3 regions of the Blastococcus sp. SYSU D00669 genome follow, and region 3 is predicted to be linked to each of the others. Evidence: predicted binding sites of a transcription regulator. Region 3 holds the regulator's gene; each other region holds the start of a gene.

Region 1 (2,259 bases), on a different contig from region 3:
GGCGATGCGGAAGAGGTACTTGCCGCGGTCGGCCGGGCGCATCGGGCCCCACACCTTGGTGAACGCCCGCCGGGCGGCCTTCACCGCACGGTCGACGTCGGCCTCGGTGCCGCTGGCGATCTCGGAGAGGACCTCCTCGGTCGCGGGGTTGACGGTCTTGAACGGCTCGCCGCCGCCGTCGACGAACTCGCCGTCGACGAACAGCCCGTAGGACGGCGCGATGTCGACGATGGAGCGGGACTCGGGGGCGGGGGCGTACTCGAAGACGCTGGTCATCTGGGTCTCAGTCCACGCTGACGTAGTCGGGGCCGGAGTAGTGGCCGGTGCGCAGCTTCTGCCGCTGCAGGAGCAGGTCGTTGAGCAGGCTGGAGGCGCCGAAGCGGAACCAGTCGGGGGTGAGCCAGTCGGCGCCGGCGACCTCGTTGACCATCACCAGGTGCTTGACGGCGTCCTTCGTCGTCCGGATGCCGCCGGCGGGCTTGACCCCGATCTGCCGGCCGGTGGCGGCGCGGAAGTCGCGGACGGCCTCCAGCATCACCAGGCAGACCGGCAGGGTGGCGGCGGGGGAGACCTTGCCGGTGGAGGTCTTGATGAAGTCGCCGCCGGCGAGCATCGCCAGCCAGCTGGCGCGGCGGACGTTGTCGAGCGTGACCAGCTCGCCGGTCTCGAGGATGACCTTGAGGTGCGCGTCGCCGCAGGCCTCCTTGACCGCCACGATCTCCTCGTAGACGTCGAGGTAGCGGCCGGCCAGGAAGGCGCCCCGGTCGATGACCATGTCGATCTCGTCGGCGCCGTTGGCCACGGCGTCCTTCACGTCGGCGAGCTTGACCGCGCGGCTGGCACGGCCGCTCGGGAACGCCGTGGCGACGGCGGCGACGTGGATGCCGGTGCCCTCCAGGGCCTCCTTCGCCACGCCGGCGAGGTCGCCGTAGACGCACACGGCGGCGACCTGCGGGGCGGTGAGGTCGGTGGGGTCGGGACGGCGCGCCTTGGCGGCCAGGCTGCGGACCTTGCCCGGGGTGTCGGCGCCCTCGAGGGTGGTGAGGTCGACCATCGAGATCGCGGTGTCGATGGCCCACGCCTTGGCGGTGGTCTTGATCGAGCGGGTGCCGAGCTGGGCGGCTCGGGCCTCCGCGCCGACCTGGTCGACGCCGGGCAGCCCGTGCAGGAAGGTGCGGAACGCCGAGTCGGACCGGGTGACGTCGTCGTACGGCGGCAGCGGCCCGGCGATCGGCCGGGCGTACGCCGACGGCGCGTCGGGCTCGAGCACGTGGGTCATGCCGATCATTGTCCCCTGCCCGGTGGGCGCGCCACGACGCCGCTCACCGGTCGGTGTCAAGAGCCGCCTCGGATTCGTGGACAAGCCGCTGACCTGGGGATTCAGCAAGCAGGACGGCCGGTCCGGCGGTAGACTTCGAACACCTGATCGAGCAGGTGGGAGGTGTTCCGGTGGACGAGGTCACGTCGGCGCTGCACGTGCTGGCCGCCGAGGATCTGCACGCGATGCCCGGCCCGGCGCTGCTGGAGCGCACCGCCGACCTGGTCGCGCTGCGCAACCGGATCGACGCCGAACTGGCCCGCACCGTCCGGATCGCCGACGGCAGGCGGGCCTTCGCCGGCGACGGCATGGCCACCGCCCAGTCCTGGCTGCGCGGGCACGGCCGGCTGGCCCGGGCCGCCGCCTCGCAGGTGGTGCGCAACGGCCGCGCCCTCGAGCAGCTGCCCGCGGTCGCGGCGGCGCACGCGGCCGGAGCGCTGACCGGTGACCAGGTGGCGGTGCTCGGGCAGCTCACCGAGCCGCGGCACCTGCGGCTGATCGCCGCGGCCGACGGCGACCTGGCCGGCCTCGCCGGCGAGCTGGTGACCTTCGCGGTGGCGCACTCGCATGCCGAGCTCGACGAGCTGGTGCACGCCTTCCTGGAGCGGCTCGACGCCGACGGGCCCGAGCCCGACCCCACCGAGCAGCGGTCGCTGACCTTCACCCGGCGGGCCGACGGCCGGCTGTTCCTCCGCGGCGAGCTCGACGCCGTCGGCGGGGAGAGGTTCCAGGCCGCCATCGCCGCCCTCGACCAGGCCCACCGGCCGGCCGGGGACGCGCGCAGCCTGGCGCAGCGGCAGGCCGACGCCGCGGTGCAGCTGGCCGACCTCCACCTCGGCTGCGGCACCCTGCCGCTGCTGCGCACCGTCAAGCCGCAGGTCGCGGTCACCGTCGACCTGGCGGACCTGCTCGACCCCACGACCGGCCGGGGCGCCGCCCGC
Region 2 (2,259 bases), on a different contig from region 3:
CAGCCCGGAGTTGTCCAGGCTGGTCTCGCCGCCGAGCGCCCAGGCGAGCAGGTGGTGGACCTCGCACCGGTGGTGCGGGGCGTCGCAGCCGGTGAATGAAAGGACCCCGCTGCCCCCCACGCCTCGCCCGCTCGGCGCGGGCCCCTGCAGCGGGGCCGACGGCCCAGGTCGAGCGGTTCCCCGTTCGGGCCGAGCGCGATCCGGGTGAGGTCGGCGTCGCAGGCCGCCCACCGGGCGCGGGCGGCGGAGAGGACCGCGCCGAAGCCGGTGCGGGCGGCGCCCCGGCCGGTCGTGGGGTCGAGCAGGTCCGCCAGGTCGACGGTGACCGCGACCTGCGGTTTGACGGTGCGCAGCAGCGGCAGGGTGCCGCAGCCGAGGTGGAGGTCGGCCAGCTGCACGGCGGCGTCGGCCTGCCGCTGCGCCAGGCTCCGCGTGTCACCGGCCGGCCGGTGGGCCTGGTCGAGGGCGGCGATGGCGGCCTGGAACCTCTCCCCGCCGACGGCGTCGAGCTCGCCGCGGAGGAACAGCCGGCCGTCGGCCCGCCGGGTGAAGGTCAGCGACCGCTGCTCGGTGGGGTCGGGTTCGGGGCCGTCGGCGTCGAGCCGCTCCAGGAAGGCGCGCACGGCCCGCTCCAAGTCGACGTGCGGCGCCGCGGCGGCCAGCCGGGCCAGGATGGCGGCGGTCTCGGCCAGGTCGATGCCCTGGGCCGCGGCCAGCGCGACCGCCCGCGGCTCGCCGATCGCGGCGATCGTCGACACCGCGTCGGTGGTGATCGCGCCCGCGGCGTGGGCGGCGGCCACGGCCGGGAACCGCTCGGCCACCCGCCCGTTGCGCACCACCTGCGCCGCCGCCGGCCCGGCCAGCCGGCAGTGGCCCTTGAGCCAGGACCGCGCGGTCGCGCCGTCGCGGGCGAACGCCTGCCGGTTCTCCGCGACCCGCACGGTGCGGGACAGCTCGGCCTGCGCGCGGTTGACCAGCTCGACCAGCCCGCGGGTGCGGTCCAGCAGGTCCTCGGCGGGCGGCACGTGCAGATCCTCGCCGGCGAGCGCGTCCAGCGCCGAGGCCACCTCGTCCACGAGCACCTCCCGCCGCAGCCGTACGCCTGTTCGAAGTCTACCGCCGGACCGGCCGCGCCGCTTCCCGAATCCCCAGGTCAGTGGCTTGTCCACAGATGTCGCGCAGGCCGTGCGCCGCATCAGGAAGGAGGTGGCGCCTCGAGGTCGGCCAGCACCCCGTAGTGGTCATTGACCGTCGTCTCCGGGGTGGGGAAGACCGGTCGGCAGCCGGTGTTCCGCAGCGTCGGCCCGCCGTGCAGCCCGCACCGGACGCGGACGTGGTCGATCCGGCGGTACGGCCAGTCCTCGGCGACGTGAGGGTTCCCGGCACGGAGGTGTGCCCGGGCTCGCCGGGACGGGCACCGGCCCGAGCGTCGCGGTGGCGGACCGACGTCCCGTCGACCACACCTCCCCACGGGCCAGCGGCTCGCGGTCGTGATCGGGCGCCCGTCGGCGACGGCCACCTCCTGCAGGGTGACCACGTCCGGGGCGAGCTCCGCCAGTCCCGGGGCCAGGCGGGCGTCGCGGCGCGACCGGTCCGGCCCGAGCCCGAAGGGGATGAGCGTGAGGACGCGCACGGCGCCCAGCCTGCCGCCTCAGGCCGTGGCGGGCACGGCCTCCTTGGCCAGGTGGCGGCCGATGACCATGCGCTGGATCTGGTTGGTGCCCTCGAAGATCTGGAAGACCTTCGCCTCGCGCATGTACCGCTCGGCCGGGTGGTCGCGGGTGTAGCCGGCGCCGCCGAGCACCTGCACGGCGTCGGTGGTCACCTTCATCGCCGCGTCGGTCGCCACCAGCTTGGCGATCGAGGCCTGGCGCGAGTACGGCTTGCCGGCGTCCCGCCGCCGCGCGGCGGCCAGGTAGGTCGCGCGGGCGGACTCCACCGCCGCGGCCATGTCGGCGAGCAGGAAGGCCACCCCCTGGTGCTCGGCGATCGGCCGGCCGAACGCCTCGCGCTCGACGGCGTAGTCGACGGCGACGTCGAGCGCCGCCTGGGCCAGCCCCACGGCGACCGCCGAGACGCCGAGCCGGCCGGAGTCCAGCGCCGAGAGCGCGATCGCCAGGCCGCGACCCGGCTCACCGACGAGCCGGTCACCCGGGACGGCGACGTCGTCCAGCCGGATCGCCGCCGTGTGCGAGGCGGTCAGGCCCATCTTGTGCTCGGGCGGCGCGGGCGTGAAGCCGGGGAGGTCGGGCGTGAGGT
Region 3 (2,259 bases):
CGACCCCGAGGACCTCGCGGTCGGCGCCGACGGCACCGTCTGGGTGGCCGACATCGGCGACAACCGGCTGGAGCGGCCCACCGTGGCCCTGCTGGCGCTGCGCCCGGACGGGACCACCGGCGTGTACCGGCTGACCTATCCCGACGGGCCGCACGACGCCGAGTCGCTGCTGCTGGCCCCGGACGGGACGCCGTACCTGGTCACCAAGGAGGTGCTCGGCGCCAGCGGGCTCTACCGGCCCACCGGGCCGCCGGCCGACGGCGGGACCGTGGCGCTGGAGCGGGTGGGCACCGTGACCTTCACGCTGACCGGCACCGCGGGCGGCCCGGTCGGTCGCGCCGGTCAGCTCATGGCGACCGGGGGAGCGGTGTCGCGGGACGGCCGGCTGCTGGCGCTGCGCACCTACACCGACGCCTACGTCTGGCCGCTGAGCGGGTCGGACGTGCCCGGCGCGCTGGCCGGGGAGCCGGTGCGCGTGCCGCTGCCGCCCGCGCCGCAGGGCGAGGCGATCAGCTTCAGCGCGGACGACCGCCAGCTCGTCGTCGCCGGTGAGGGCCTGCCGGGGGACGTGACCGTCGTGCCGACCACGGCCCAGCTCGAGCCGGTGGCCGCCGCGGCGTCGGCGGCGGTCACGGGTGACCCCGCCGGGGGGCCGCCCACGTTCACGGCCGCTCTGGTCGCCGCCGCGGTCGCCACGGTGGTGGTCGGCGTGGGCAGCCTGTTCCGGCGACTCCGGCGGAGCGGGGTCTAGCCCCGCCCCGCCGAGCGGTCAGACCCGGCGCAGGACGGTGACGACCCGGCCGAGGATCGTCGCGTCGTCACCCGGGATGGGCTCGTACGCCGGGTTGTGCGGCAGCAGCCACACGTGCCCGTCGCGGCGCTTGTAGGTCTTCACCGTGGCCTCGCCGTCGATCATGGCCGCGACGATCTCGCCGTTCTCGGCCGTGGGCTGCTGGCGCACGACGACCCAGTCGCCGTCGCAGATCGCGGCCTCGACCATGGAGTCACCGGCGACCTTGAGCATGAAGAGCGTGCCGTCGCCGACGAGCTCGCGCGGCAGCGGGAAGACGTCCTCCACGGCCTGCTCGGCGAGCACCGGGCCACCGGCGGCGATCCGGCCGACCAGGGGGACGTAGGTGGGCGCCGGCACGGCGGTGTCGTCGCTGCCGGTGGCCGCCGCGGCCGGCAGGGACTGCTCGCCGGGCAGCCGCACGTCGAGGGCGCGGGGACGGTTGGGGTCGCGGCGCAGCCAGCCCTTCTTCTGCAGCACCGAGAGCTGGTGCGCCACCGAGGAGGCCGACGACAGCCCGACCGCCTCGCCGATCTCGCGCACCGAGGGCGGGTAGCCGCGCCGCTCGACGGAGTCGCGGATGACCTCCAGGACGCGGCGCTGCCGCTGGGTGAGCCCGTCGCCGGCCTCGCCGCGGTCGGGGAAGGCGCGCACGGCCGCGGTCCGCTCCTCCGTCGCGGTCCCGGTCGCCCCGGCCGGCTCGCCGGCGCGCGCGGCGCGGCGCCGGGTGCCCGTGCCGCCGTCGCCGGGTACCCGGCGTCCGCCCGACGTCCCCCTCGTGCTCGCCACGTCTCCTCCTCGCCCGCCGGGCCGGTGCAGCCGTCCCGCGCGTCCGTCGTCGTCGGTAGCAGACGGTAGCGCTGTCGACGCGAACTATCAAACACACGTTCGAAGGCAGGCCGTGTCGGGTCGCTTCTCTCGGCGACCTCCGGTAGACATCGCACAGACGTTCGATTCGAACGCCTGTTCGAGAACGTCGGGGATCCGCAACAGCCGGGAGGAGTGGCCGTGGGAAGCGTGCAGCAGGCCGTGCTGGAGTTCGACGAGTCGGTGCAGGCGCCCTGGCGCCCGTCGCTGCGCTCCGTCGCCTGCCCGCCCGAGGGCGTGCGGTCGGCCAGGTCGCCGCAGTCCGCGCCGCGCGCCGGGGCCGGGAGGGCGCCGGCCGCGACCCCGCCGGCCCCCCGGCCCCGCCGGCCCGCGCCCGGCGGGCGGGTGCCCGCCACAGGTCCGGCCGCCCCGGCGCGGCCCGTGCGGGGCGGTGGCTGCACCGCTCCCCGGCGGGGCGCCGCGACGCGCCCGGAACCGGTCCCGCTGCGGTTGACCCGGCGCGCCCGGCGGATCGCGGTCGCGCTGGCCCTGGGTGCCGGGGTGGCGGTGGGCGCCTGGCTGGGTCCGCTGGTCACCGGCGGCGGTGAGGACGGGCTGCAGCTGGTGGGCGAGAGCCGGGTCGTGGTCCAGCCGGGGGACAC

The links. The regulator LexA, encoded in region 3, represses DNA repair genes until DNA is damaged. The targets are predictions, from matches to a motif close to TCGAACANNTGTTCGA.
Region 1: a site for LexA is predicted at 1,415-1,430, ahead of ACI8AF_RS07040 (DUF222 domain-containing protein). Genes of this name have one in related genera too.
Region 2: a site for LexA is predicted at 1,095-1,110, ahead of ACI8AF_RS09340 (DUF222 domain-containing protein). Genes of this name have one in related genera too.

Annotation. Positions count from the first base shown of each region.
Region 1 is NZ_JBJGZV010000007.1:43,339-45,597, reverse strand. Features, by position in the region: gene ACI8AF_RS07050 (aldehyde dehydrogenase family protein) at 1-276, opposite strand, end outside; gene deoC (deoxyribose-phosphate aldolase) at 284-1,279, opposite strand; gene ACI8AF_RS07040 (DUF222 domain-containing protein) at 1,450-2,259, shown strand, end outside.
Region 2 is NZ_JBJGZV010000010.1:41,720-43,978, reverse strand. Features, by position in the region: gene ACI8AF_RS09340 (DUF222 domain-containing protein) at 1-1,076, opposite strand, end outside; gene ACI8AF_RS09335 (endonuclease/exonuclease/phosphatase family protein) at 1,196-1,633, opposite strand; gene ACI8AF_RS09330 (acyl-CoA dehydrogenase family protein) at 1,652-2,259, opposite strand, start outside.
Region 3 is NZ_JBJGZV010000063.1:5,309-7,567, reverse strand. Features, by position in the region: gene ACI8AF_RS26310 (hypothetical protein) at 1-751, shown strand, start outside; gene lexA (transcriptional repressor LexA) at 770-1,579, opposite strand; gene ACI8AF_RS26300 (LysM peptidoglycan-binding domain-containing protein) at 1,799-2,259, shown strand, end outside.